Regions from separate parts of the Paenibacillus sp. genome, predicted to be linked through region 3. Evidence: riboswitches for the same ligand, from Rfam matches in the RefSeq annotation. Region 3 holds a riboswitch; each other region holds the start of a gene.
What was found. Region 3 has a riboswitch for cyclic di-GMP ahead of VE009_RS21580 (S-layer homology domain-containing protein). Riboswitches for the same ligand answer to the same signal wherever they lie in the genome.
Positions count from the first base shown of each region.

Region 1: another riboswitch for cyclic di-GMP. It lies ahead of VE009_RS14960 (hypothetical protein); the one in region 3 lies ahead of VE009_RS21580 (S-layer homology domain-containing protein).
Region 2: another riboswitch for cyclic di-GMP. It lies ahead of VE009_RS25985 (DUF5317 domain-containing protein); the one in region 3 lies ahead of VE009_RS21580 (S-layer homology domain-containing protein).

Region 1 is NZ_DASQNA010000027.1:126,223-136,255, forward strand. It holds gene VE009_RS14910 (sugar phosphate nucleotidyltransferase) at 1-1,047, shown strand, start outside; gene galU (UTP--glucose-1-phosphate uridylyltransferase GalU) at 1,061-1,948, shown strand; gene VE009_RS14920 (YdcF family protein) at 2,200-2,853, shown strand; gene VE009_RS14925 (hypothetical protein) at 2,923-3,051, shown strand; gene VE009_RS14930 (glycosyltransferase family 2 protein) at 3,293-3,979, shown strand; gene VE009_RS14935 (DUF2304 domain-containing protein) at 3,988-4,371, shown strand; gene VE009_RS14940 (EamA family transporter) at 4,358-4,717, shown strand; gene VE009_RS14945 (carbohydrate kinase family protein) at 4,742-5,686, opposite strand; gene VE009_RS14950 (copper amine oxidase N-terminal domain-containing protein) at 5,843-6,703, shown strand; gene VE009_RS14955 (O-methyltransferase) at 6,948-7,361, shown strand; cyclic di-GMP riboswitch class I at 7,404-7,489, shown strand; gene VE009_RS14960 (hypothetical protein) at 7,606-7,863, shown strand; gene VE009_RS14965 (outer membrane lipoprotein-sorting protein) at 8,009-9,064, shown strand; gene alr (alanine racemase) at 9,185-10,033, shown strand, end outside.
Region 2 is NZ_DASQNA010000050.1:43,289-53,321, forward strand. It holds gene VE009_RS25955 (STAS domain-containing protein) at 1-249, opposite strand, end outside; gene VE009_RS25960 (FapA family protein) at 281-2,383, opposite strand; gene VE009_RS25965 (PP2C family protein-serine/threonine phosphatase) at 2,430-3,251, opposite strand; gene VE009_RS25970 (STAS domain-containing protein) at 3,258-3,572, opposite strand; gene VE009_RS25975 (HAMP domain-containing protein) at 3,575-5,212, opposite strand; gene VE009_RS25980 (HD domain-containing phosphohydrolase) at 5,212-7,353, opposite strand; gene VE009_RS25985 (DUF5317 domain-containing protein) at 7,566-8,111, opposite strand; cyclic di-GMP riboswitch class I at 8,180-8,263, opposite strand; gene VE009_RS25990 (hypothetical protein) at 8,504-8,710, opposite strand; gene VE009_RS27315 (aspartyl-phosphate phosphatase Spo0E family protein) at 8,664-8,978, opposite strand; gene VE009_RS25995 (HD-GYP domain-containing protein) at 8,897-9,526, opposite strand; gene VE009_RS26000 (LuxR C-terminal-related transcriptional regulator) at 9,695-10,033, opposite strand, start outside.
Region 3 is NZ_DASQNA010000039.1:232,376-242,408, forward strand. It holds gene VE009_RS21570 (protein arginine kinase) at 1-6, shown strand, start outside; gene VE009_RS21575 (ATP-dependent Clp protease ATP-binding subunit) at 53-2,500, shown strand; cyclic di-GMP riboswitch class I at 2,696-2,788, shown strand; gene VE009_RS21580 (S-layer homology domain-containing protein) at 2,890-4,944, shown strand; gene VE009_RS21585 (DUF6531 domain-containing protein) at 4,960-10,033, shown strand, end outside.

The DNA.
Region 1 (10,033 bases), on a different contig from region 3:
GCGAGACCGGATGATGTCGTTATTGTTTTGCCGGTGGATCCTTATGTCGAGTCAGGTTTTTTTGAGAGGATTAAATTGCTTGGAAACGTGCTGCAAGAAAGCGGATCGAACCTCGCCTTATTAGGAGTACGACCGACATATCCTTCAACTAAATATGGGTACATTGTGCCGCAGGAAGGAACCGTAAATCTAAATCATTTCGCGAAAGTAAGTCATTTTAAAGAAAAGCCGACTATAAGTGAAGCGGAAGTTCTGATAGAGCAAAATGCTAAGTGGAATTGCGGAGTATTCGCATTCCGTTTAAACTACTTGTTTAAAATATTAACTAACAAAGGTTTACCCGTTGAGTACGATTTTCTATACCGCGAATATCGACGCCTGCCCAAAATCAGCTTTGATTATGAAGTCGTGGAGAAAGAAAATAGTATTGTAATGGTTAGTTACGATGGGTACTGGAAAGACTTGGGTACTTGGAACACTCTCACGGAAGAGATGGACAGCTTGGTGATCGGGAATGCATTTTTAGACAATACCTCCGAGAATACACACGTGATAAATGAATTAGATATCCCGATTACCGTCTTGGGAACCTCCAATGCAGTTATTGCCGCAAGCCCGGACGGAATCCTTGTCTGCGATAAAAACCATAGTCCTTTTATAAAAGATATCGTTTCAACTTACGACAACCTCCCTATGCATATGGAGAGACGGTGGGGATATTACAGGATATTGGATTATACGCAGAAAGAATCAAAAGAGATTTTAACAAGAAGAGTGACATTACACGAGGGAAAAAATCTAAGCTACCAATTCCATAACCATCGTACCGAAACGTGGACAATTATCTCTGGCAAAGGTGAGGTCGTTATTGACGGTAAAGCGAGAAAGGTTCTTCCGGGCGACGTCGTCAAAATTCCAAATAAGTGCAAGCATTCGATACGGGCAGAGACAACGCTTGAATTCATAGAAATACAGTACGGGACGATTTCCGAGGAAGATGTCCACAGACTCACGTATTCTTGGGAAGATGCACTTATTATTAAATAAGCGGGGGAGTGCTTTGAGGGTAACAAAAGCTATTATTCCAGCGGCTGGGTTGGGCACAAGGTTTTTGCCGGCGACAAAGGCGCAGCCGAAAGAAATGCTTCCGTTGGTAGATAAACCGACTATTCAGTACATTGTTGAAGAGGCACTCCGTTCCGGAATTCAGGATATCATAATTGTTACCGGTAGAGGAAAGCGCGCAATTGAAGACCACTTCGATTATTCCGTTGAATTGGAGTTGGCTCTTCTGAAAAAAGGAAATACAAAAGTCGTTAACGAACTTCGGGCAATCACGGAAATGGTTAATATCCATTACATTCGCCAAAAAGAGCCTAAAGGTTTGGGGCATGCGATATGGTGCGCAAGGAAATTTATCGGCAATGAACCATTTGCGGTATTGCTTGGTGACGATATTGTGGTTTCCGATACACCATGTTTAAAACAATTAGCAGATGTTTACGAAGAATACGAGGGTACCGTGTTAGGCGTGAAAGAGGTTGCGTCATCGGAGGCGTCGAAGTATGGCATCATTGCGCCTGATCAACGTTACAGTACTGATCTCTATAAGGTAAACTCTCTGGTAGAGAAACCTAAAAAAGAAGAGGCGCCATCTAATATAGCAATAATGGGACGTTATATCTTAACGCCTGATATATTCGATATTCTGGAGCGGTTAGAACCCGGAGCTGGCGATGAGATTCAACTTACGGATGCGCTAAACGTATTGGCGAAGACACGGCAGGTGCTGGCTTACCGGTTCGAAGGTGAACGTTACGATGTAGGTGATAAATTTGGTTTCGTAAAAGCCACGATTGATTTCGCATTAGGACGAGAAGATTTGGGCACAGAGGTTGTAAATTACTTGCAGGAAGTATTGGAGAAAAAATTGGTTAAGAAAGTATAGTTACTGAGTTTACTACGTAATTTCCCCATACTACTCGCATATATTAGTATGGGGTGATTACTTATGAAAAATAGTGACATTCCCGATGCCGACCGGAAAGTTTGGCAGGGGATTTTTTTTGGACTGTTGCTGGGCACTTGGATGTGGGCAGGAATCCTATGGCTGTTATGGTTGTGTTGCTTTTAACCAACTTGATGCGTCGAACTCGAATTATACTCGAATCGGCGCCTTTTTATTTTAGTAGTGTTCCAATGAAATATTTTGCAGTAACGAAGGTGTTGATTATCATATTAGTTAAGTCTAGTTGGCATTATCGTTTCCTCCTTGTTATCCCGCTTCTTTTGATTTGTCTATACACATCTTATGCGCCAATACTCAAATCGGCAGGAAACGTTCTAAAGATCAACTGCTCAGATCCCGCTCGCTCCGACGTCATCATCGTCCTCGGCGGCGAGATGGACGGCGAGCGTACGCGGAAGGGTGCGGAGTTGTACAAGCAGGGGGTCGCGCCGAAGGTGATGCTGTCCGACGGGACGAAGATGTCTTGGCGGACGACGGCGATCAAGGAGATGTACGATTTGGCGGTGCTGGAGGGCGTGCCGGAGGAGGACATCATCCAGGAGAATCGGTCCCGCAGCACTTATGAGAATGCGTTGTTTACGAGAGAACTGATGGAACGGCACGGGATGACGTCCGCCATCGTGGTAACGTCCGATTGGCACGCGAAGCGGTCCGAGTTTATCTTTAATAAGCTGTTCGAAGGGAGCGGCATCCATGTTAATGTTTGCGGAACGCCCGACGACCGCAGCGACTTCAACGAATGGTGGAAAGACGGCGAGAAGCAGCAGGTCGTACTGACAGAGTGGGCGAAATTGCTAACTTACTGGGCAAGATACTTATTCTGATGCAGCAGGTTTATCCGTCTATCCATTTTCCCATACTGAAAGCATATACTACTTTCGGGAGGGACGGCCATGAAAGACAAGCAACGGTATTTGGACGAGACGGGATTATCGGTGTGGCGCGGCATCTTCTATGGGATCTTGTTCGGTGTATGCATGTGGGCGGTTATTTTGTGGCTGGTTTGGTCATGGCTGTTCTAATGAATCGGTAGATGAGACGCCGAGCGCAGCAGCTCGGTCTTTTTTTTTTGCTCGGATGGGAAAAATGGGCTGTGATTCGGAGCGGTTTTCAAGTATATCTTTAGTAGGGCTAATGGGTGATTGGGCGAAAAGTTAACCGTCGAAATGAGCCGAAGGGTATGGTACGATGGAGGTGTCCGCGGATCGGCAGGCCTTGCGTTTGGTGCGGTTTTTCCGATGTTGGAGCGAAGGAGTACGCCCTTTGGAAAAAATATTGGTGATTGTTCCCGTCTACAACGAAGAAGCGACGATCGTGAATACTGTGAAGCTCCTCGAGCAGATAGATTTTGTCGATTATATCGTTGTTAACGACGGATCGACGGATCGTACGCTGGAGAGGTTAAGGGAGTATAATTTTAATTTTATAAATCTTTCTACCAATCTAGGCATCGGGGGCGCGGTGCAGACCGGGTATCGGTATGCGCTGAAGCATGGGTACGATTATGCGATTCAACTTGATGCGGATGGGCAGCACAATCCGCGCGATCTGCTGGCCTTGTACCGCGAAATGGTTGAGCGGAAGTGCGATATGGTGATCGGCTCGAGATTCGTGAAGAAGACGGGGTACAGGGGAGAGAAAAGCCGGCGGTTCGGGATTTATTTCTTTTACCGGCTGATTTTCCTGCTGACGGGGAAGCGGATTACGGATCCGACCTCCGGATACCGGTTGGTGAACCGGAAGGTGATCGAAGAGTTCGCGGCGTATTACCCCGTGGATTACCCGGAGGTGGAGGTGCTCGTGCTGCTCTTTAAGAAAGGCTTCGACATTCGCGAGATCAGCGTGGAAATGAACGAGCGCCAGGGAGGCACGTCGTCGATCAATTTGCGCAGGGCCATTTATTACATGATCAAGGTCACCATATTCTCGATTATCCGCAAGGCGTTCTAGGAGGGGTTATGAGCAGCGTCCAAGTGATTTCCTTGGTGGTGAGCTTCGGGTTTACGTTGATCGTTATTTACTTTACCGGGAAGCATAAACTCAAGGATAAGTACGCCTTCTTTTGGCTTGTGCTGTCATTCATTTCGTTGCTGCTCGTGCCGTTGATTCCGCTGTTGAACCGCTTTGCGGAGACAGTTGGCATCCAGTATATGCCGAGTTTATTTTTCCTGTTGGCTTTTATTTTGATGTTTTCCATCTCTATATATATCATGACCGTGCTCAGCAACCATCAAGAGTCGATTCGACGATTGATCCAAGACAACGCGTTCTTGCTGCGCGAGGTCGAAGAATTGAGAAAGCAGCTCGAGCGAACGAGGGGAAAAAACGATGTCGATCCATAATTTGCTGCTGGTGTTGGCGAATGCGGTGTTGCTGATCGCAGGCCAGTTTTGCTGGAAGCTCGGCGTCGAAAGCCGCAAGATCCATTCTCTGGCGGATTCGCTGCATCTGCTCTTCACGCCGATGGTGATGGCGGGCCTGATTTTGTACGGCGTAGCAACGATTCTGTGGCTGTTTATTTTGTCCCGCGTACCCCTCAGCGTTGCGTACCCGATACAAAGCGTCGCGTACGTCTTCGGCGTCGTCGGGGCGCATTATTTGTTTAAAGAAACGATCACCGTTTGGAAGATCGCTGGCTGTCTGCTGATTGTGGCGGGCGTGTCATTGATCGCGATCAAAGGGAGGTAAGCGTCAGGCCGAGGCGGTCTGGCGCTATATCCATTTGCGGAAAAAAGGATCCTGCCGCATCCGATCGGCGGCGTCCGGGCAGACGTTCTGTTCGGACTCGATGACCCAGCCGGCGACTTTGGTGCCGCTGACGACGGCTTGGTCGAGGGGCATACCTCGCGAAAGCCCCCACACCGTGCCTGCGGAGAAGGCGTCTCCGGCGCCGCTGGCGTCCCGGAGCGTCGCCGGGAACGTCGGCTGGAAGCCGCGCAGAAGCGCCTCGCGGTCGCAATAGACGGCGCCCTCGGCCCCGAGGGTGACGACCATCGCGCGGACGCCGCGCGCCTCCATGAACGCCTCCAGCGCCTCCAGACGGCGTTCGTTCGACAGGCCCTCCCAATCGTCCCCGGTCAGCCGCCCGGCCTCGACATGATTGCAAATAAAACAATCCAGCTCTCCAAGCAAATCCTGATGCTCCATGACGATTTGGAAGTGGCCGGGCAGGCCGTAGATCGGCTTCCGATGCCGGCGGGCCAATTCGATGCTGCGGCGGGCGATCGGCTCCGTCAGATCGACGGACAGCACGATGCGATCCGTGTCCCGCATCAGCTCCTCCCCGCGCTGCTCGAGCGTGCGCTGCAGCGCGTCAAACCGGGGCTGCTGCGAGATGCCGCCCCGTACGTTACCGGCTTCGTCCATGACCGCGAGCCACATGCCCATGCCTCGCTCCGCGACGGCGAGATAGGCCGTGTCGACGCCGGCATCGGCCAGCCGGCGGACGACCTCGGCGCCGAGGGCGCTCTCGTCGACGGAGGCGACGAGCCGCGTCGGCGCGCCCAGCGCAGCCAAGTTGTCGGCGACGTTGCGGCCGACGCCGCCGTGGACGAAACGCACGTCGCCGATGTTTTTGCCGTACGGGTCGTAGGCGCGGTGCGCGAAGCCTTTGATATCGATAAAGACGTTGCCGATAACGGTAAGATACGATAGCATGCTGCGTGTTCTCTCCTCGAAGATTGGTACGCTTATTGTAGCCGACAAGAAACGACCCCCACAAGCCGGACATCCCCTGCGAACGATATAACAAACCGGTGAACAAATAGGCTGCTGCGGCAAGCGAAAAAGTCGAAATCCAAGGAGGAGTATGAAATGAACAAGACAGCATGGAATCGGAGAGCGGCGATGACGGCCCTGGCGGCGTTGGTGGCGAGCATGAGCATCGGCGCGGCGATCGCGGGTGCGGAGCCGGGCAAAGGGAAAGGCAAGAGCGCGGAAGCGTCGGCGCAAACGGAAGCGAGCGCGCAGACGAAGGCGGACGCGAAGACGAAGAGCGAAGCCGGCGGTTCCGCGAGCGTCACGGCGGACGTATACGGCGGCGGCAGCGCGAATGCGAATCATGGCGGCGGGCAGACGCACGGCGTCGAAAACGCGGCTTCGCATAAGAAAGAGGGCAGCCCGGCGGCGGCGATCCTCGCGGACATCCTGATCGACCGCGAGGCGGCGCTGGCGGCGGCGCAAGAGGCGCTCGCACTGGAGGCGAAGGGCGAGCTGCAAGCGGCGATCGAGGCGCAGCAGGAAGCGGCTGTCCTGGATCCGACCGATGCGAAGCTGGTGAAAAAGCTGGCGAAGCTGCTCGGCAAGGCGGGCGATACGAGCCTGAAGGCGTTCGTCAACGGCAAGCAGCCGGAGTTCGACGTGCAGCCGTTCGCGAAGAACGGGCGCACGCTGGTGCCGTTCCGCGCGATCGCGGCGGCGCTGCAGGCGGACGTGTCGTTCGACGCGGCGACGCGGACGGTGACGGTCGTGCGCGGCGGCACGACGGTGCAGTTGACGCTCGGCAGCGATACGGCGTACGTGAACGGCGCGGCGGTTAAGCTCGACGTCGCGGCGGAATCGGTCAGCGGCCGGACGGTCATTCCGCTCCGTTTCCTGAGTGAGGCGTTCGGTGCAGACGTGCAGTTCGACGCGGAAACGCAGAGCGTGATCATTACGGAGAAGCCGGCGAAATAAGTTCCTAGGACCCAAGGTTCCTGCTAAAGATCTATAACGCCCCGTTCGTTGACGGGGCGTTTTTGCCGTTGGAGCTCGGGGGCGGGGCGGTCCGACAAGCGGATAATGTCGCAACTTGCAGAAACTTTTCGGATTATGCAAAAATCCCGTTGTCATTATTTGGGGATTCTACTATAATAGGACACACGACCCACTAGAGTTGACGCGCGTAAATAACGCTTGACAGGAAGGGGGTTGATTATATATGGAGATGTCCGAGGGCTTGACGAAGCAGCTGAACATGGTGTTCGGGAAGCTGAACGAGGAGCTGGCCAGTCTGTCTTCCGGCATCGTATTCGTTCAGATCCGGAATAACGTGATCGGGAAGTTCGGCATCCGTCACGATCCGTTCGAGACGAGCAAGACGAGGCCGTTCCAGGGGACTACCGGGCTTACCGAGACGCAGCGCAACGATTTCCGCCGCATGGCCATCCAAGCGCTGACGCACAAGGTCGGCTGGACGCACGGGGAAATTCAGTTCGAGTTCGCCGTTCGCCAGGGGAAGCTGCGCCTCAGCATTACGTTCGAGTCGAATTACAACATGGCAAGTCTGCTGCCGAAGTTCGACATCGGCGGCGGTTGGGGCGGCACGGGAGAACGAGAAGTGGAAGGCGCGTAACCGGGTTCGGAACCGAAGGATTCCTAATTTCATATACCGATTGTAGTTTCAGGGCAAACCCGCCGAAAGTCGGGGACGCAAAGCTATAGGGGCTATCGTTCTTCGGAGCATGCCAGCCAGCTGCCGCAATTGGAGCCACGTTTTTTAACGGACGAAGCACGTACCGGCTCACTTGCAGCGCCAGCTGTCAGTGAGCTTTTGTGTTTTTCACTTTGAAAATAGGGAAGGCAGGAGGGTCTGAAGCATGTGGGGAATCCTTTTCCGCGTCGTCATGTTAACGTCTTTGGCGGTGCATTCGCTGCAAGCCGCCGAATTGGAACGCGCCGCTTCGCGTTGGGACGGTACACCCTCGGCGGCGGCAGCCGCCGCGCAGGCGCCGCCGAGCGACCCGCCTTCGGAACGGAGCCAAGACGCCGTGACGAGCAAGGGAGTGCTGGAACGCAGCTTACGCCTCCGCTCCCGATTAAATACGCATATCATGATGCTGCGGTTCAAGATGTAACCAAGCCCCGTTTCGCCCCCGCGAACGGGGCTTGTTGCCGCCTCGGGCCGGGCGCGCCGCTTGTCATGCTAGTCTGCATATTTGGCCAACCCCTCTCATAGACATGTTATCGGGAATCAAGAAATCGATCGGAGGGGTGCACCTCATGAAGCGGAACAGGTGGTTCGTCGCCGTAGCGCTCGCGCTGGCGGTCGCGATGCTGCTCTCGGCGTGCGGCGGCGGCACGAAGGATGCAGCGGGTGTCGTCAGCGACATCGAGAAGTTGTCGGGCAAGCTGGAGAGTTACCATGCGGAGGGCACGATGGTGCTCAATACCGGGCAGGAGCCGCAAACGTACGGCGTCGTCGTCAGTTTCCAAAAGCCGGACTATTACCGGATCGCCCTGACGAACGAAACGAACGACATTACGCAAATCGTGCTTCGCAACGACGAGGGCGTGTTCGTGTTGACGCCGCATTTGAATAAGAGCTTCCGCTTTAAAAGCGATTGGCCGAACAATCAAGGGCAGGCGTATTTGTTCGAAACGTTGGCCCAGTCGATCATCAACGACGACGAGCGGCAATTCGCGGCGGAAGAGAACGCGTACGTGTTCGATGTGTTGGCGAATTACCAGAACGCATCGCTCGTGCGGCAAAAAATTTGGCTGAGCAAAAAGGATTACAAGCCGCAGCGCGTCGTCGTAACCGATGCCGACGCGAACGAAATGGTGACGGTCACGTTCAACTCGTTCGAATTCGATAGAGACTTCGAAGACAATTGGTTCGACATGAACCGGAACATGACGAGCGTCTCGATTCAGTCGCTGCCGGTCATGGCCGAAGAGGGCGAGCCGGCGCAGACGGTCGAATCCGCGGACGTCGGCATCATTTATCCGGGGTACGTGCCGGAAGGCGTGGAGGAGCGCACGGCGAAGGAAATCAAGCTCGGCGAGCGGGATGCGGTCATGATTCGTTATGTCGGCGAATACGATTATACCCTCGTACAGTCGAAGGCGGCCGAAGAGCGGATGGCGTCCGGCTCCGTCGGCACGGTCATCGAGCTCGACCTTGGGCAGACGGTCGGCGTGCTGTTCGGGGAGAACGAGCAGCGGACGCTGATGTGGACGCACGGCGGCATCGACTATCGGCTGTCGACGGGCAATCTGCCATACGAGGAAATGGTGAAGGTCGCGCAGTCGGTGTTCGACCAAGTCGGCAAGTAAGGGCGGCAGCGCCAACGTTTGGCAGGAGACATTCGTTGACACGACCTCTCTTAGATTCTAAGATAATACAATGGTAAAATCTTAGACGCTAAGAAAAAACGGTTCGGATGTGACATCTGAGTGGATACGTATCGATGGACGCGGGCCGAGATCGATCTGGACGCGCTGCACCATAACTTGGGGCAGTTCCAGGCGGCGCTCGGCCCGGATATCAAGCTGATGGCGGTCGTGAAGGCGAATGCGTACGGCCACGGCGCGGTCAAGGTGGCGGAAGAGGCGATTCGGTTCGGCGTCGAATATTTGGCGGTCGCGTTCCTGGACGAGGCGCTGGAGCTTCGGCACTTCGGCATCGAAGCGCCGATTCTCGTCCTCGGCTACACGCCGGCGGCCGGCGTCGACGTGGCGCGCTCGCACGGCATCACGTTGACCGTGTTCGACGACGAGGTGCTGGAGGCGGCCCGGACGGACGATCCGGCGGTGTCCCCGCTCAAAATCCACGTGAAGGTCGATACGGGCATGGGGCGCATCGGCATAACGGACGAAGGCGAGGCGATCCGCTTCCTCGGGAAAGCGCTCGACACGCCGGGCGTCGAGGTCGAAGGGCTGTTTACGCATTACGCCTGCGCGGACGAATGCGACAAGTCGCATATCCAGGGTCAGTATCGCAAATTCGCGCGGCTGTTGGATACGTTCCGCGCGAGGGGGGTCGAGTTCCGCTACGTGCATGCGGGCAACAGCGCCACGGGCATCGATACGCCCGAGTATACGTGCAATATGCTGCGGCTCGGCGTCGGCATGTACGGATTGTACCCGTCGGAAGAGGTGAACCGCGCCCGGGTGCGGCTGAAGCCGGTCATGTCGCTCAAGACGGGAATCGTCATGGTGAAGACGCTGCCGCAGGGATGCGGCATTTCGTATGGCGCGCGCTACGTGACGCAGCGCGACGGCGAAACGATCGCGACGCTGCCG
Region 2 (10,033 bases), on a different contig from region 3:
GTCTTCGCGCAGCCGCGCGACCGCAATCGAATGACCTCTGCCCTGAACTTGTTTAACGAGTGCGATCAGCAGTCCGATGCCGGAGGAGTCCACGAACGTTACGTTCGAGAAATCGATATGCACGCGCTCGCATGCCGCTAGCTGCGGAGCCAGCTCTTCGCCGATGAGCTCCGTCGCGTCGATATCCAAATCGCCGGTAAACGCGACCGCCGCCGAAGTGCCTTGCCGGTCCAATGTAAAAGTAAGCATCGTTTCATCCCCTTAAATTTGGTTTCCTTGTTTACCAAAGCAGCAATCGTCCGTCGTCCGCAAGACGCGCCCGGACCCCGCTCGCCTCCTCCGTGAAGGAATGCGCGCGGTGGCCGACTTGTATGAACGTATCGGCCCTTACGCGGCCGATCGTAATCGTCTGATCCTTCGGCACGCGAATTTTCGTCGGAATGCCGCCGAACGTCCCCGCTTCTTGAACGACGACGCCCTCCTCCGCGAACACCTCGCCGCCTCGAATATATCCTGCGATTTGCACGGCACCCTTCGCATGCAGCTTGGAATTGTACACGCCTTCCCCGATCACTTGGATCGCGCCCGCCGAAAACACTTTGCAATTTTGAAGATAGCTCGCCTTCACGAAGCAGTTCCGATCCGCCTCCGCCAAAGCCGCCGCCCGGAGCAGCCCTCCGACCTGGCTCATCAGCTCGCGAAAGCCTGCGATCGTGCGCAGGTCCGCCTGATGCGGCGTGACGAAGTTTCGAAACAGCTTGTCGCCGAGCAGCTTCCAATCGTCTTCCAGCTGCTCCGCTCCGAGCTTCGCCTTGTTCATGAACGCAACGACGAGCGGCGGCACCGATTTAAACTTGCCGTCGCACAATATTTTCAGGAACGGACCGAGCCCCGTCCGCTCCACGTTCGCCGATTTGAAGGCGGCGAGATTCATGATTTGCTGCATCGCTTGCGCCATTCGTTCGAGATGCTCATGCAGTTCGCCCAGCATATGGTGCAGCTCTTGAACCAGCATGCTGCTCTTCCCCGCCGTCAGCTCGCTCGTAATCGCGTTGTTCCGGATCGAGATCGAGCTGCCGGACGCGATGTTCGCCATATTCGCGTTTCCTTGGATCCAAACCGCCCCGAGCGCCTCGACCTCCATGCCGTCCTGCACGGCGCCCAATATTTCCACCGCTCCTGCATACCGAACGTTCCCGCTTTTCAAATTGACGTCATGGGGCACCGTCAGCTTCGGCACGATGCTGATTTTCGCGAAGCGCCCGTTGATTTTGACATTCGGCTGGCCTGTTTCGGTAGCGACCACCTTCGTGTCGTCCACGATCGCGATGCCCTTGCCTTCCGCGATGACGAGCGGTTGAGGCGGCTCCGGCAGCACGGGTTCCCCCGTAACCGCGACGCCCGCTTCTCCGCTTTGCGGCGGATGGATAATGCCGATCACTTGGCCGCGCTCGACGGCCGGGAATTCCTGCAGCTCTCGGAAGTCCACGCTGCCGTCGGCACGCTCCCGAAATCCCTTTTTCACTTCGGTCTCTTTGATCGATTCAAGATACCCGTTCGCGCTCGGCTTCGGACGAATGCCCCTCGCGACGACGAACGTTCCCGACGACCCGCTGCCGCACGCCCTCGCCAGCTCGGAATAATCGATGCCTACGGCGATGCCGAGCTCTTTCATTTCCTTCAAAACCGCTTCGCTGTCGATCGGAATCGGGAGCCTCTGTTCGACGACGTCCAGTTCGATGAAATTGCTCGGCTCGCGATCCTTCAGCGTTCGGCGCAGCCGATATCCCGGGGTGACGTGCAACACCGCTTCAAGCCGATCCTCGCCGATCGAAAGCTCCCAGCGCGGCTCGCAAATTTCGTCGCTCACGGAAACATGCAATTGATCGGTTTCGTTGACGACGACCGTCTTCTCGATGAATTCGTCGTTCTTGTAAAACTTCACGCCCGCTTTCGGCACGACGATCGGGTATTTGTCCGGCGCGTTCTTGCAATAAATATGGCCGTCCTTCACCCACACCTTGCCCGCGAGCTCGGCCGCGGAGGCGAATTCGCCGCCGCCCGCGAGCGGCGCATCCGTCCCGGCGGCCGGCAGCCGTTCGGCGTCGAGATCCATAGCGCCCGCCTGTTCCGCCGCCGCCTGCACCAACGCTTCCAGCGTATCCTGCGCTGGGCGCGGCGCCGCCTGACGCTGCTCCTCCGTCTGCGCGTCCTTCACCGTCAGCCGCACGAGCGCCGCTTTGGAGCCGAACCCGAGAAACCCTTTCGTCTCCGTCTCCAAAATTTCGATATCCACGTCAGAGCCCGGCGTTCCCAGCAGGTCCAGCCCCGTTCGGACCGCTTCCTTCACGGTTTTCCCTTTGGAGGTCACACTTTTGCCCATTTCGCTCCCCACCTTGAATGTCAATATGCGGATGAAGCCCGAACCGCTATTCCGCGACCGTCGCCCAAGCGCGGCCGACCTTCAACGTGACCATCGTAATATCGTCCCTTTGGGGCTCCCCCTCCGAGAACGACTCGACGGCGGCGATCACGCGCTTCTCGATCTCTTGCGCGGGCAGATGCCCGCTTTGCTTCAGCTCGGCGACGAGCCTGTCCAGCTTGAACATGTCCCCGGCGGCGTTATGCGCTTCCACGATGCCGTCCGTGTAAAAAAACGCGATATCGTCTTCGCGCAGCAAGGCGCGCGCCTCTCCGTACGTTTGATTCGGGAGACCGCCGAGCATGACCCCCTTCGCCTCCGGGATCGGCGCGACCTCTCCCGATCGGAGGACGATCGGCAGCGTATGACCGGCGTTCGAATACGTTAAGCTCATATCGGCGGGATTCCAGTCCGCGCAAAGGACGGTGACGAACGAGCCCAGCTTCCTGAGGTCGGGGAACAACGCGTTGTTCATCGCCGTCAACGTTTCGCCCGGAGACGCCGTGCTGACCGCCGCGCTGCGGAATGCGCCGCGCGTGAGAATCATCAGCATGGCCGCCGGAATGCCTTTGCCCATCACGTCGCCGATGATCATCCGCATGCGCCCGCCGGACAAAGGATAAAAATCGAAGTAATCGCCGCCGATCAAGCGGGCCGGCACCGACACGCCGGAGATGTCTCCGGAATCGATCCGCGGCTTGGCGCCGTTCAACAGCGTGGATTGGATATTCCGCGCGATCTGAATTTCCCGTTTCAGCGTTCGATCCAAATCCGACCCCCCGCCTCCGGCGTCCCCGTGCGGCAAACATGTCATGTTCGTGGAAACCATCGGCGGTTATCCCCCCTTCTGAAGGGTCTGCAATATATGGAACACTCCCACGGTTTGGAAAATATCATGGATCGGTTCGCTGATGCCGACAAAGCGGATGGAGGCGCCCCGTTCGGAGGCTGCGTAAATCGCGCCGATGACGGCGCCGATGCCGGTCGAATCCGTAAATTCCAAGCCCGAGAAATCGATGGTAACTGCTTCGACGTCCGGCGGCCAAGCCATGGCGCGCTCGTTGAATACGCCGATGGTCGCAAAATCCAAAATTCCCCGAAGCTCCAGCAACAACGCTCTTCCCTCGAGTAGAGAGAATACTTCAAGCATAGCTATTCACTCCTTTCGGTTCCTGCCTTGCCGTTAGTTTCATTTTCGAATTCGCGCGCGAACCGCTCCATCTCATCGTCCGCACTCGTTTCGTCGATATAAAAACGTTCCAGCTTCCGGTTCAAATTCCCAGACAGATCGTCGATACGCCGAATGGCCGCCGTCAATTCCTCCAACGTATCGCGAAGCATCAAGTGAATCGCTGTGACTTGACTCGCGTGTTCCTCCCACAAGCGGCTGATCGGCTCGACATGCTCGTCCGCAACGCCCCGGCCCGCGTCCTCCAGCGTCGTTTGCAGCTGCTCGAGCCGAGCATTCAGCTCCACCAAGAACGCTTTGGATTCGTGCGTCATGGAAGCCGACACGTTGTTCATTGTATCCAGCGAAGCTTGCACCCGCTTGGTCAATACGCGAGACAATACGTACAGGTCTTCCGCGTCGTGCTTGACGCCGTAGATCAGTCGGCCGATACCCCGCGTGACGTCGTTAATTTGGTTTGAAATCGCGCCCCACTCGTTGGCGTCCTTCACTTTCAGCGTATGGGACAAGTTGCCGGAGGCGATGCTTCCGATATGCTCGGCGATTTCCGCCAACGGTTGAAGCTGCCTCCCGGCGACCGCCCGGATCAGAAAGAACAGCACCAGAAACATAACGACGAACGCTCCCGACAAGCTCGAGACGACGAGCTTTTTGAACTGCTCTTGCCGTTCCGTATTGACGACGACGGTCATGACACGCTGTTCCGAGAGCGGGAAATACAATTTCTTGAAGGCGTTGTTCCCGGCATAATGCGTTTTCGCGGCCGGCTCGCCCGTTTCCATCGCTTGCTTCACCATTGCGGCGTCATCCTCGTCCGCATACCGATTCGACCCGTACAGAAGAGGTTGATCGTACCGCGGTTCGATAACGACGTTCTTGTCGCCCTTGAGCCATGCGGGGGCGTTGATGACGGCGATCTCCTCGATGTCCGAATCCTCGGTGACAATTTTCCCGATCATCTGCGCCGTTCCGGAGTGGAACATTTGATAATAAATGCGTTCGTCTAATATGTAAGGATTTATAAGAAAGGATGTCTTGCCGTCATAGTAATACCCGTATTTGTAATACTTGTCCTCCCAGTCGGACTTGGAGATCGGGCCCGCCCAATAGTGCTCCTCCGCTTCCCCGCGCCCGACCGTGACGAGTTCTCCGCGCATCAATTGATCGAACGCGGTGTACCAATATCCCCACTTTCGGGAACCGAGTCCGATTTCGCCGTCGTCGGTCGACTGGGCGATGACAATGTCGTCGTTTTGCCGGACGAAGAGGGAGATGCCCGAAAGCTCGAACTGCCGCATGAATCGCTGCAGTTCCTCCTGCGTGACGGTTTCGATCGAACGGCCCTCCAGCGCCTTAGCGATTTCCCGGCCGGCGAATTTGAGCCGCTGGCTGAATTCGTGCTCGATCGCTTCTGCGGATCGGGTTGAAGAGTCCACGCCGATGCTGACCATCTTGGCCGTCTGCGAGATTTCTTTCAACTGGTATCTTTGCAATTCGGAATTGACTAGAAAATTAGCCAAAGTAATCGTAGTAATGCCGCAAACGAGCAACGAAAACCCGATTTTCGCGATCAATTGCCGGAACACGGCGTTCTTGTTCATCAGAGCACCAGCCTCCCCTGCAGAGGCGAGTTCGCCTCTGTCGCTTCGCCCTTCCTAGTTACCGCGGAAAGCCCGATTTCTAGAACGACCGTCGTTCCTTTCGGCCCCGTATTTAGAACGATCCGGTCGTTCAACTTCAGCAGCAAGCTGAATCCGTGACCCATAGACAGCTTCGTCGAATATCCGGCCATCAGCGTCGTCTTGGGCAGCTCCGACAAATCTATGCCGCTTCCGCCGTCCTTGACGATGATTCGCAGCATATGCTTGTCAATGTATACGGACAGCTGTCCCTCGGTCGCATGCTTCAGCACGTTGGTAGCCGTCTCGGAGGTGCTGAGCAAAATGTCGTACTTTGTCTTCTGCGGAACCTCGTAAGGGAGCTCGTCCAAGATCGATTGCACCAGGGCGCGGCACTTCGCGATATCCGATTTGCTCCGGATTGGCGCTTCTCCGAGCAGCTTGACCCCGTAGTACGATTCCAGCTCGGCTTCCTCCGCAAGCAGCAGTTTGCCATGCGTTACCGAGAAAATGACGTCTTGATAAAGTTTTTTTATGCGTTCCTCCTGGACTTTTTCGTATTCCAATATGTTGCTGACGTCGAACACCATCAGGTGAACCTGCTCGCCCGCCGGAACGCAGTAAATGTCGTACACCTTGCCCGAAACGGGATCTTCGACGTATTCCCTGATTCTGATTTGCTGCTCCGACGCGCGCCGGACGAGGAGATCGACTTGCGACTGGCAAGGCATCGAGGCGATCGTTCCCTGCCCGTCGCGGTATGTGCCGTCGTATGTCGCGATCACGGCGGCTCCGAACTTTTCCAGCAACGCGGATTCGTAAAACTTTGTTCTCGCCTGCGTCATCATGACATTCTCGAGCAGCCGCTTCTCCTGAATTGCCGATTCCAAGTATTCCGACTCCGGCGCAGGCAAGAAATCCGCGATCGTTCTCACGATGTCGACCAACTTCGGATCTAGAACGTTTGAGGACAGTGCTTGGTAAAGGACTGCCGGATCCCCGCCTTTTTTCCCGTACACAATATGGTCATACTCGTTCGCAGCCGCGATAATGCGGGCGCCGAGCGGGATGTCTTCGTTTTTTTTGCCTTCGGGGAACCCGCCGCCGTCCCATCGTTCGTGATGGTAACGGATATATTCGGCCGCTTTAGCCAGACCGGAAATGTCTTTGATCATCTCCGCTCCGAACTCCGGGTGCTTGCGGTATTCCTTTTCCTCCTCCAGCGTCATTGGGCCTTTCTTCTGGAAGATTTTACTGTTGATCTGCCCTTTGCCGATGTCATGCAGCAGGGCCGCGTAATGAATCGCGTCAACTTCTTCTTGCGGCAGCTTCAACCTCTCGGCGATTTGCCGAGCCAGCCTGCCCGTCCGTGTCGCATGCCCCGCTCCGGTGGAAAGCTTGTCTTCGTTCAGGTGCATAAGCGATTCCAGCGAGCGCAGGTACGTCTTGCGCAGACGGATGAACATACCGAAAGCGTGGCGGAGCGCAAAGAAGAAAACGAATAAAAATATAGTTTCGACCCAAAATTGAGTTTGGTTCGATTGATCATAGATCATAGCAAGTCGGAAACTAAAGATGATCGTTACGGTGTAGCTAATTAAAATGTCTTTAAAGGAATCGCGCCAAACGGCGAAATAATTTTTCTTCTTCAACGTTGCAAGGATTATGAAGAGCAACCCTAAGCTAACGACAAAGTAAGTTGAAATGACCGCCAGACCAACCGGTATTTCATGCCAACCGAACTCCCCTTCTACACCTTCCAATCTTACTAACACAAGACTGGCAGCAGCGAGCGAAATGGTATATTGTCCGACGTTGAACAATACATGTTTCAACTCCACTTTATGGACCAATATGGAGATTACCAAGGCGGTTATTACTTCAACCGCTAACGCTTCCGGCACGCCGTAGCTGAAAAGCACGCCGAAGGTGATGATGCTGCCGCCCCCGAAAACAGTACCGTTCGGCAACTCTACCATATAAATTTCAAGCAACCCGGCCAACGCCGCCAGCGCGGCAATCTCTAGCAAATGCCGTTGTTCGATACCGGGAATAATTAGTACTAACCCAGTCATGCCGAGTGCAAAAACCGTATATATGTACACTTGCAACAGTTTTGGCATGACGCGTTCACTACCTTTACATAAAAATTAGGGCGCAGGTATTATACAGAATAAGTTATTTTTAGGAATGATTACTTAACCCAAGGGAAACCCGCAACAGCGGAAAGCACCAAAGCAGCCGTCGTCAACCAGAACAACCAGTTCTTTTTCATGGAGGCGTCACCTCCCTTCCTTGCATATCCTACGCCCTAAACCGGTAAACGAATTGAACCTTACGATGACTCAACCATTCGTCTATATAAAAATCGGGAAATCCCGAGAGTCATGAGAAGATCGCCTACGCTGACAATGCGGCTGCTTAACGCGTATGGCGGCTTCAGAGGAATAACGTCCGACAGGAGCGGCAAGTAGGAAGCTTGCGTCAGAGGCTGGTGCTTCGTGACGCCTTCCTGCAAGGGAGCGATATATTCATCCAGCCCCGCCCATTCCAGCGCCGCGAGGGATACCGGCATTCTGCCGTCGTTCAAAGCAATGACGGCAAAGTTCAGCAGCAGCCCCGCACCGAATGCGAGGAAGCCGGGCAGATGCCGGTTTTGCCAGCAGCAATATGCGAGAACGAGATAGGAAAGCGAGATCCAGATCGGAAACGTGTCATGCACGAAAGGAATGCGGTCGTAGAGCAGCATGGCGGCCGTTTGGACCAAAAAGCAGGCGATGATCGGCAACGGGTGGCGGAACTCCGTCCGCTGCAGTCGCCGCAGCGATCCCCCGCGCAGAAAAGCGAGTGCGACGGCGATCAGCGCAATTTCATATACCATACTCCCCCACCCTTATCTGTGAAAGTAAAAAATCCGCCCCGAAAAAGGGCGGATTTCCGCTTCCTTTCTTCGGCAACCCGGCTGCCATAGCAATCGCTTTAGGCCCGTGGCTTTGCGTCCCCGCTTTTCAGTCGGGTTAGCCATTATCGAAAAAGATCGAAATTCGAATTTGTGTAATTTTGCTTGACGGATCTTCCCAGTAAGAAGCCTCTAAGGCTTTTATCTTAAATTAATATACAAATTTCGTCAATATTCTTCAAAATTTTACATATTTCTTTCGTTTTTTATATTCTCTACACAAATAACTATGCATGATTTGGATGAAAGTTGGTATCACCCAACGTTCCTATTCCCGAGACAGGCACTTATTTCCTAGTTCCTAGGTTGGCTTCCTACTCGACATTCCTGCAATATAGAGACTCGGTTCCTATGCCGATCCGGCGGAGCCTGCCCGCTTCGGCAAGCCGGCGAAGCGCCGTGGACAGCTCGTCGTGCCCTACCCCCAACACCAGCACAAGGTGCTCCGCCGTGACGTAAGCATATGGGTTCAGCTCAAAAAATCGCTCGCAATCTTGAAGCGTGTTCGTCGATGCGTTCACGGCCATTCTCCTTGCTTCCTAGACGATCCTCTTCTCGTTGCGTTCGCCCGTTTCGACTTCGATAGTAGTCGACGACGACTTCGTCCAACTGTTGACTAATCGCCACGACGGCCGGATGCGACAGCTTGCCGCATGTTTCGTACGCTTCCTTCAATCGGACGAGCAGGTTCCGAACGTCGCCCTCCGTCATCGATCGACTCCGTTCCCGAACGCCACGAAGCGGTGGAACGCTTGGACGACGTTCTCGTCGTAGCAGACGCCGCTCCATCGGTACAGTTCTTCCAACGCTGCCTCGCTCGACTTCGGCACATTGTACCCTCTATGCCCGACCATAGCGTCGTAGCTGTCCACGATCCGTACGATTCGGACATATAAATCCAATTCCTTGTCGGTCTTGGCGTACGGATATCCGCTGCCGTCCAAATTTTCATGATGAAACAAAATGATTTGCGAAAGCACATATCCTTCCTCGATTAAGCTCCTCAGCAGCTCGACCCCGCCATGGCAGTGCTCGCGAATCGCCGCCCATTCCCCCGCGTCGAGCGCGCCTCGTTTGTTTAAGACGGCGGCATCCACGTCCAGCTTCCCAATATCGTGCAGCAGCACCGAGCGAAAAAACGCGTCCCTCTCCCGTCCTGCAAGACCGAACGCTTCGGCGAGGGACAAGCTGTACAGCGCGACGCGAACGGAATGCTGAAACGTAGGGAGATGGTGGGTCGACAGCTTTTTCATGAAAAACGAACAGACGTCGCGCTTCATAAATTCGACGGCGTCGCGGTACACGTACGACGGGGCGAGCAAGGAAATCGTGGCCATGATCATTCTTCCTTCCGAACTTGGGATTCTATTAGCCATTGTGCACGAAGGCAACGCGCGCGCCTATCGCCTGATGTTCTCATTTCCCTCGTCCGGTCCAAGGCAGGAACGGTTTCCTACGCAAACAGCCGCCAGGCCCGATAACGGTCCTGACGGCTGCTGGAATTCCTACTTTTGGTACCCAAGCTGATAAATTTTGGCGATCGCTTGCGCGCGGTCGCTCACTTCGAGCTTATGGAAGATGTTCGTAATATGGTTCTTCACGGTATGCTCGCTAATATAAAGCGCTTCCCCGATTTCGCGGTTGCTGTGCCCCTTGACCATTAGCTCCAGCACGTCCAACTCCCGCGCCGACAGCTTGACGGTCTGCTTCAACGCTTCGAATCCGATTGGTTCCAGGGCGGCGTCCTTGCGCGAGATCGCGGGCAGCTCGAAGTCGACCGTCAGCCGGCGCGTCAAGAAGGCGGCGAACCGGCGTTTCAATTCCTCCTCCGCCTCGACCGGAGC
Region 3 (10,033 bases):
TCCTGATCGAAACCATCCCTTGGATTTTCATCCTTCTTGGAGGTGTATATTTATGATGTTTGGACGTTTTACGGAACGTGCGCAGAAGGTGCTCGCGCTGGCGCAAGAAGAAGCGGTACGGTTAGGCCATAACAATATCGGGACGGAGCACATCCTGCTCGGGCTCATTCGCGAAGGAGACGGCATCGCCGCCAAGGCGCTGATCGGTCTCGGCCTCGGTCTCGAGAAAATTCAGGACGAAGTGGAGGCGCTCATCGGCCGCGGCCAGGAGCAGCCTACCAATATCGCATATACGCCTCGCGCGAAGAAGGTTATTGAACTGTCGATGGACGAAGCGCGCAAGCTGGGGCATACGTACGTCGGCACGGAACATATTCTGCTCGGTCTCATCCGCGAGGGCGAGGGCGTGGCGGCGCGCGTGCTGAACAACCTCGGCGTCAGCCTGAACAAGGCGCGCCAGCAGGTGCTGCAGCTGCTCGGCAGCAGCGAAGCGTCGTCCGGCAGCCACAGCGGCACGCCGGCGAACGTCAACACGCCGACGCTCGATTCCCTGGCGCGCGATTTGACGGCGGTCGCGAAGGAAGGCAACCTCGACCCGGTCATCGGCCGCGCGAAAGAAATCGAGCGCGTCATCCAGGTGCTCAGCCGCCGGACGAAAAACAATCCGGTGCTCATCGGCGAGCCGGGCGTCGGCAAGACGGCCGTCGCGGAAGGTCTCGCCCAGCGCATCGTGGCGAACGAAATTCCGGAGACGCTGCGCGACAAGCGCGTCATGACGCTCGATATGGGCTCCGTCGTGGCGGGCACGAAATACCGCGGCGAATTCGAAGATCGCCTGAAGAAAATCATGGATGAGATCCGCCAAGCGGGCAACATCATCCTGTTCATCGACGAGCTGCACACGCTCATCGGCGCGGGCGGCGCGGAAGGCGCGATCGACGCGTCGAACATCCTGAAGCCGGCGCTGGCGCGCGGCGAGCTGCAGTGCATCGGCGCGACGACGCTCGACGAGTACCGCAAGTACATCGAGAAGGACGCCGCGCTCGAGCGCCGCTTCCAGCCGATCACGGTCGACGAGCCGACGGTGGACGAAGCGATCCTGATCCTCCGCGGCCTGCGCGACCGGTACGAAGCGCATCACCGCGTGAAAATTACGGACGAGGCGCTCGAGCAAGCGGTGCGCTTGTCCGATCGCTATATCAGCGACCGGTTCTTGCCGGACAAGGCGATCGACCTGATCGACGAGGCGGGCTCGAAGGTGCGCCTGCGCACGTACACGGTTCCGCCGAATTTGAAGCAGCTCGAATCGCGTCTCGAAGACATCCGCAAGGAGAAGGACGCCGCGGTGCAGAGCCAAGAGTTCGAGAAGGCGGCCGCGCTCCGCGACACGGAGCAGAAGCTGCGCGACGAGCTCGAGGAAACGAAGAACGAGTGGAAAGAGAAGCAAGGCCGCACGGACTCCGAAGTGACGCCGGACGATATCGCCCAGGTCGTCGCGAGCTGGACCGGCATTCCGGTCGTCAAGCTCGCCGAAGAAGAAACCGAACGCCTGCTGAAAATGGAAGAGATCCTGCATAACCGCGTCATCGGCCAAGACGAAGCGGTCAAGTCGATCTCCCGCGCCGTCCGCCGCTCCCGCGCAGGCCTTAAGGATCCGAAGCGCCCGATGGGCTCCTTCATCTTCCTCGGCCCGACGGGCGTCGGCAAAACGGAGCTCGCCCGCGCGCTCGCGGAAGCGATGTTCGGCGACGAGAACGCCGTCATCCGCATCGACATGTCGGAGTACATGGAGAAGCACTCCACGTCCCGTCTCGTAGGGGCGCCTCCGGGATACGTCGGTTACGAAGAAGGCGGCCAGCTGACGGAGAAGGTGCGCCGGAAGCCGTACAGCGTCGTCCTGCTCGACGAAATCGAGAAGGCGCATCCGGAAGTGTTCAACATCCTGCTTCAGGTGCTGGAAGACGGACGGCTGACGGACTCCAAAGGCCGCACGGTCGACTTCCGCAACACCTTGATCATCATGACGTCGAACGTCGGCGCGGATACGATCAAGAAAGGCGCGACGCTCGGCTTCACGGCCGGCGACGCGGCAGCGCAGACGAAGAACCAATACGAAGCGATGCGCGAGAAGGTGCTCGGCGAGCTCAAGAAGAGCTTCCGTCCGGAGTTCCTGAACCGGATCGACGAAGCGATCGTGTTCCACCCGCTCGACGAAACGCACATCGCCCAAATCGTCTCGCTCATGTCCGAAGAGCTGCGGAAGCGCCTGAAGCAGCAGGAGATCGACTTCTCGCTGACGGACTCGGCGAAGAAGTTTCTCGCGAAGGAAGGCTACGACCCGACGTACGGCGCGCGTCCGTTGCGCCGCGCGATCCAAAAGCACATCGAGGATCGCCTGTCGGAGGAGCTGCTCCGCGGCACGATCAAGAAAGGCGACACCGTCCTCATCGACGAGAAGGACGGCGAGCTGACGGTGCACAGCGAGGTTACGCAGAAGTAAAGAAGGATATGAAGGGCCTTGAAGCCGCTCCGGCTTCGGGGCTTTTTTGTTTGCAGATGGCGTCCACCGATGCTCCCGAGGACATTGGTTGCATGACCGAAGGAGCAAAAATCGCCAAAATTATGAAATTTTTAATTGATTACGGCAAAGTTTTCCACTATTCTATTGCCGAAAGCTACAATTTTCGTAGTTCTTTTGGAACAAAGGCAAAATCGTCGAAAGACGATGACGCAAAGCCATGGGTCTTCCTCCCTGCCCGAGCAGGGAAAAGATCGCCAGGTTGCTCAAGGAACAATGTCGTAGCCGCTTTCTGCTTATCTACGCTCCTGAGCGCCTGACCATGGCCTCGGGAGCTTTTTATTTTTGCAAGGCAGGGGAGAGAGGAAGACATGGGTAGAAGGTTGTTGCCGAAGTTCGCACGAAGGTTCGCGATTGGCTTGTGTTTAACGGCAGTGTGTGGGGGCGCCGCTTTCGTCGCGTACGCGGACACTTCGTTCGCGGTTACGGACGAGCCGGTCGCGAGCAAGGCGGGGGAAGGCACGTACATCTCGGGCGAGCACATGGTGTGGTACGAGGAGGACGGAAAGGGACGCCAAAATATTTTCTATCGGAATTTATCCACCGGGGTGGAGAAACAAGTTACAAACTACCCGTCCATGAAGGATTTGCCGCGCGTGACGGTCACCTCGTCGGGCGAGGTCGTCGTCGTATGGATCGACAAGAAGTATCTGGGTTCCGGTTCGGGGATGTGGGATGTGCTCGCGTATTATATGAATTCGCAAGAGGAAGTAAAGTTGTCTTCGGTCATTGCGCCGCACGTCGGCCTCAGCGTGTCGGGGGATCATGTCGCATGGTATCAGACGTGGAAGGGCGAGATGTACGCTTACGATTTATCGGCAAGGAAGGAAACGCCGCTCGGTCTTGGTACCAAGCCTACGGTCGTGAACGGAAATATCGCTTTTATTACCGGCGACGGAGATATCGCCTTGCATCACTTGATAACCGGGGAAACGAAGAGTTTAGTAGATCTTCCATATCACTTGTATCCTGCCGAGTTGACTTATAACGGAAAGCAGGTGCTATGGAAGGAAAGCGATCTCGACAACCGCACCAAGTATGTCCTCCTGGATCCAAGCGATGCGGGCGCCGCGCCGGTCGACTTGACGACAAAGTCGAAAAAGGAAGTGGAGTACCCGAATCTGTACCTCGGCGACGGACATGCGGCTTGGGTGGAGTGGAATGCCGGAACGCCCCGACTAACGGGCGTCGATCTGACGGCGAAACAAACCTATGAAGTTGCGCGCGGGGATCATGTCATTCATACGGTGTCTTTCGCGGGAGACCGTCTGATTATGAAGGCGGCCGATGGGCGGCTGGTGGCGCGTTCGCTGGAAATGTCGGCACCCGCTCCTGCCGAGAGGACCGAAGGCGAGAGCAGGGACCGCGATTCGCTGTCCGCGACAACGGAACGGAAGGCGGAGGCGTCGCCGGTGCGGGCGGGACCGATGGGGGCTGTGCTTACGTCGAAGGACGGAACGGCCCGGCTGGTTATTCCGGCCGGTGCTCTGGAATCGGAGGTCGAGGCTCGCTTCGAAATGGATGCCGTTATACAAGCGCCGAACGAAGCGAAGACCGAGCTCGGGGTGAAACGCGGGGCGACCCTCGCGTGGCGTGTCGATTTGGACGGGCGAACGCTGCCGAAGGACAAGCCTGCGGAGTTGGCGCTCAAGTTCGACGGGCTGCGCTGGTCGGAGGAAGAGCGGGAAAAGATGTCGATTTATAGATGGGAAGCGGAGGCCAAAGAGTGGAAGCGGATCGGCGGAACGGCGGATGCCGAAACATTCGAAATTCGAGCATCGCTCACGAGGTCCGGCACATACGCGGCATTCGTCTACGACGTCGCCTTCTCCGATACGGTCGGACACTGGGCGGAACGTCCCGTCGAAATATTGGCTGCGTTAGAAATCGTGAACGGTATGGAAGCGACTCGGTTCGCGCCGGACGCGACGCTGACGCGAGCGCAGTTTACGAAAATGCTGCTTGGCGCAATGGGCATTGAGCCGGAGACGGACGGGGGCCAGTCGTTCACCGACGTCGCCGCCTCGCACTGGGCGGCTCCTTGGGTCAATGCCGCCGCTCGCGCCGGAATCGTGCAAGGGTCGAACGGCACATTTGATCCGGAAAGCGCCTTGACGCGGGAGCAGATGGTGGCGATGCTCGTGCGGGCGCTGGAACGGCAGCGGCCGATATCGGAGCGCGAATCGCATTTGCCTTTCGACGACGCGTCGGCGATCAGCGACTGGGCGAGAACTTCCGCTGCGACGGCTGCAGCGCTCGGGTTGATCCAAGGCAGGGACGGCAAGTTCTTGCCGCATGCGTCGTCTACCCGCGCCGAGGCGGCGACGGTCATGTACCGCCTGCTCCGGGTGGCGGGCGACTTGTAGAAGGGGTGTGAAAGAATGAGGACATTCTTTGCCATGCATCGAACGGGCCGCCTCATGTGGCGCCAAGCGATCAGTATTTTGCTCATTGCGTCGCTCGTACTTCCCGGCGTGCCGATCTTCCCCGGGTTGGGGCCCGGCAAAGCGCTGGCGGCAACGACGGTCGGCGTAGCGCCGGCGAAGCTGGTTACCGTTTATGGCGGGAACGCCAACATTACGTGGAACTACGGCGTCAAACCGCACACATCGTCGATCGAGGCATGCGAAGTAGAAGAAATCCCTCCGGAACAACGGGGAGAGCCGTACGAGGACGAAGAGGGCAATATGGTATACCCTCCGACGCATACGATGGTGTCGCGCGGTTCCGTCGGGTCGAAAGCACCCGGGTTCCCCGGCGAGACGGAGTTGTTCGTATGGAACGGCAACGTCGACGGGAAGCCCTTGCTGGACGGAAGCTATACCGTATGCGTTGTGCCGAGCGGAGCGCCGGAATATTTCGGCTTCACCGAGGTAAGCGTGGATAACCCGAAGCCTCCGGCGCCGGCCTTCGTGCACGTCGTGCCGAGCCTTGACGCGAACGGCAGCGGGGTGCACAGGATCCGCGGCATAGCGGAGCATGGGACGAAAGTGACGGTTCGCATCGATTACATGATGCGGGACGGATACGAACAGGTGCCGAGTCCAGGACCGTCGCCCACATACACGGTGGAAATTCCATACGGCAAAATGCCGGACGACAAACATTTACAATGGGCGCTCAAGCCGGAATGGCGCGACGAGCCCGTGTCGATCGACAACTATTTCACGAACTTTCCGCTCCGCGACGACAATCGTCCGGAGCAGTATATCCGAGAATGGGAAATCGCCGTCCCGCTCAGATCTTACGAGACCGCCTCGATTACGGCGACGGCGGAACGGGCTGCGACGAACCCTTTCTTTCATCCGCAGCAACCCGATAAAAACATATCCGGCGTTTCTATTCCCGTGAAGGTGCTGCGGTACGTTGCCCCGGCTTGGGACGTGAACTGGGAGGCGCTGGCAGGATACTACTACAAAGCGGAAAACGTGCCTGCGATGATCGCGGGCGCGGAGCGGATCGCGACCGATAACGGCATCGAGGTCAACGTATGCACCGGAGATCAGCGCTGCGCGGGGCCGATCGACAAAGGTTGGAATTTGATTATTCAAGATCCGGCATTGGCGGGCAACATCACGGAAGAAGATTTAGAGGATTTGACATACGAAAAAATTGCGAATCGGGCCGATTACCCAAAACCGCTTTTCTGGGACCCAATTAATTTGGCGACCGGGGACTTTATTTTTTCCCATACTAACTTATCTCTTGCGGCGATCATGCCGCTGGAGTGGAAACTGACGTACCACAGCCGAGACAAGTATGATGGAGCGGTCGGCGTCGGCTGGCATCATTCCTTCGAATGGCGGATCGTGCGGCAAGGCGCGAACGCGATGACGGTATTGACTCCCGATGGGGCTAACTTTGTGTATGAAAGAACAAGCAGCGGCGAGTACCGAACGCCGGCAGGCACCTACAATACGCTGAAACAGCTAACCGACGGCACGTATGAAATGAAGACGCCGCAGCTGTGGACGTACGCATTCCGGGAGGACGGCGCACTGTATCGCATCACGGACAACAACGGCAACGTCGCAAACTTGTCGTACGAAGGCTCCGTGCTAAAGCGGGTCGATACGGTCGGGGCGAGCCTGTCATTCGCATACGGAAGCGCAGGTAAGATCGCGTCGGTCACCGACCACGCGGGGCGCACGGTGTCGTACGAGTATGATGCGCTGACGCACGATTTGCTTGCGATGAAGCTGCCCGACGGCGCAACGATCCGCTATACCTACGACAGTTTGCATCAGATGACGAGTATTACGAACCCGAACGAGAGCGGCACGCTGGTCAACGAATACGATGCGAACGGCCGCGTGGTGTATCAGAAGGACTTCTCGGGCGGGGAAGCGCGCATGACGTATTTGCCGGAAGAGGGCAAGACGGAAGCCTTCGACCCGCTAGGGCGAAAGAAGGTTTACGAGTTCGACGATCGCTTTCGTCAGACTGCCGTCCATTATCCCGATGGCACCGTAGAGCGGTTCGAGTACGATGCGAACGACAATTTGATCGCGAAGACGGATCGCAACGGCAACGCCTGGACGTTCGGATACGACGCGTTCGGCAATTTGACGTATGCCGCAGATCCCCTGGGCCATGCCACGACGCTGCAGTATAACGCTTGGAGCCAACCGACGGAAATCGTCGATGCGCTCGGGAACAGAACCGCTTTGGGCTATGACGAGCGAGGAAACCTTGTGTCGATAACGGATCCGCTCGGCCGCGTCTCGACGATCGAACGGGACGCGCGAGGTCTTCCGGTCGCGATGATTAACGGCGAAGGCGAACGAACGGAAATGACCAACGACGACGAAGGATTCGTTCGTTTCGTGAAGGATCCGGAAGGCTATACCCGGGAATTCATCCGCGATGCGTTCCACCGCGTGACGGCAGTCGTTGATCCGCTCGGAAGTCGAGACGAGGTCGTGTATGATCCGCGGGATCGGGTCGTTGAGCGAATCAATGCGCTAGGCTACAAGGATATGTTCGGTTACGATAAGAACAGTAATTTGACAACGGTCGTCAACCGCGAACAGGAAGGCTACGGGTATCGGTACGACGCGTTCGACCGGCTCGTGTCGGTAACCGATCCGTACGGCAATGTCACGACGTACGAGTACGATGCGGCAGGCAATCGGACCAAGATTGTCGAGCCGAACGGCGCGGTGACGGAATTCATCTACGACAACGCCGATCGGGTGGATTGGCTGCGCGACGCGGAAGGCAACGTGACGGATTACGAGTACGACGGCAACGGCAATGTAACCGCGATCATCGATCCGCGTCAAGGACGTACCGAGATTGCCTATGATGCTCGCAATCTGCCGGTGAAGGTTACCGACCCGGAGGGCGGCGTCACCGAGTTCGGATATGACTCTCTCGGGCGGTTGATCAGCGAGAAGGATCATTACGGCGGCGTGACTTCCTATTCCTACGATGCAGCCGGCCAATTAACGAAGCTGACCGACGCGCTCGAACAGACGACCGAATACGGCTACGACAAGGCGGGACGCTTGACGAGCGTGAAGCGTCCGACCGGCGCCGTATGGACGATGGAATACGACGACCGCGGCTTGCTCGTCGCGACTGTCGATCCGCTCGGACATCGGGCGACGATGGAACGCGACGCGCTCGGCCGCGTTACCGTCGCACGCGATGAAAGCGGCGCGGCAACATCTTACACGTACGATGCGGCGGGGCGCGTGACATCGATAATTGATGCCCTGGGCGCGATGACGGAGTTCAGTTACGACGCAATGGACCAGATTACGTCGGTGAAAGACGCGAAGGGCGGCGTAACCCAATATCGATACGACGCGCTCGGTCGCTTAACGGCGGTCGTCAACGCGAAGGGCGATGCGACGCTGTATACCTACGATGCCGCGGGCAACTTGAAAACCAAGACGGACGCCGAAGGACGAGCTACCGTATATGAGTATGATCTACTCAGCCGGCTGAAATCCCAAATCGATCCGCTCGGCAAAGTCACGTCGTTGCTGTACGACGGCATGGGCAACGTCACGTCGGTGACGCATCCGGATGCAACGACGACAAGGTACAGCTACGACCTCGCCAACCGGCTGACCGGCATTGCGTATCCGGACGGGGAAACCGTATCGTATGCGTACGATAAGGTCGGTCGCAGAACGTCGATGGCCGATGCGTCGGGAACGACGACATATACGTATGACGCGTTGTCCCGATTGACGGGCGTGACGGACGGACGCGGACAGACGATTCAGTACGGCTGGACGCCGAACGGCCAACGCGCGAGCATGACGTATCCGGACGGCAGCGTCGTTACGTACGAGGTCGACCTGCTTGATCGGATTGTAGGGGTCGTCGACACGCAAGGACGCCGCACCTCGTATACCTACGACGCGCGCGGGCTGCTGACAACGAAGTCGCTGCCTTCCGGCGCCGTAACCGCCTACGCTTACGATGCGCTGGGACAACTGCTGGAACTGACGCATCGGAATCAATACGGCCAGGCCGTCGAGCGATTGATTTACGAGTATGATCCGGTCGGCAACCGGACGAAGATGGAGCGGATCGAGGATTCGGACGATGAAGACGATGCCGGATCCACCCGCGTCGTGTCCGAATACGCGTACGATGCGCTGAATCAGCTCACCGCTGTGAATAAGTACAATGATGGCGCCCCCGGGTCGCTCATCGCGACGTCGTATACGTACGATAAAGTCGGCAATCGATTGTCCAAATCGACGGCGTGGGGCGATCTGTTCGACCTGGAGGAATACGTGTATAACGCGGGCGATCAGCTCGTCCGTTGGCAAAACGGTCCCGACTATAAAGAATATACGTATGACTTGCGCGGCAATCTGCTGCAGACCGTCGGTGTTGTCGGGCAGACCGTACCGACATGGTCCGTGACGGCTTCCGTTTACGGGGATGCGGTCGTGACGAACGTATACGGGGAGCCCGACCCGTTCGCCTCCTTGTCTTCCCTTGAGGCGGCTGTGCCGGAAGTGCTTGACCAGTATGTGTGGAACGGGGCGAATCGCCTCGTGAAACATACGAACGAGCGCGGCGATATTTCCCGCTACGGGTACGATGGCGACGGCAACCGCGTGTCGATGATACTGGATTTGAACCACGGTCCGAATGGCAACGGGAATGGACCTGGCAACGGCAACGGTAACGGTAACGGCAATGGCAATGGCAATGGCAACGGTAATGGGAACGAAACCGGAAAGAGCGACAAGTGCGGCCGCGTCGTGCCGCCGGGCTTTGTCCCGCCGGGGCTTTCGAAAAAATGCGATCCGGTCGACGGCGAATACCCGACGGAACATCCTTTCGGACCGCGCGACGGCTGGGAAATGCAGTATAAGAAAAAGCATTGGGAGTTCCACTATACGAACGATGTCAGCCTAGCGCTTCCGGAACCGATCCAAATTACCGAGGCCGATCCGGCCAAATGGAAGGAAACGTTCGTGT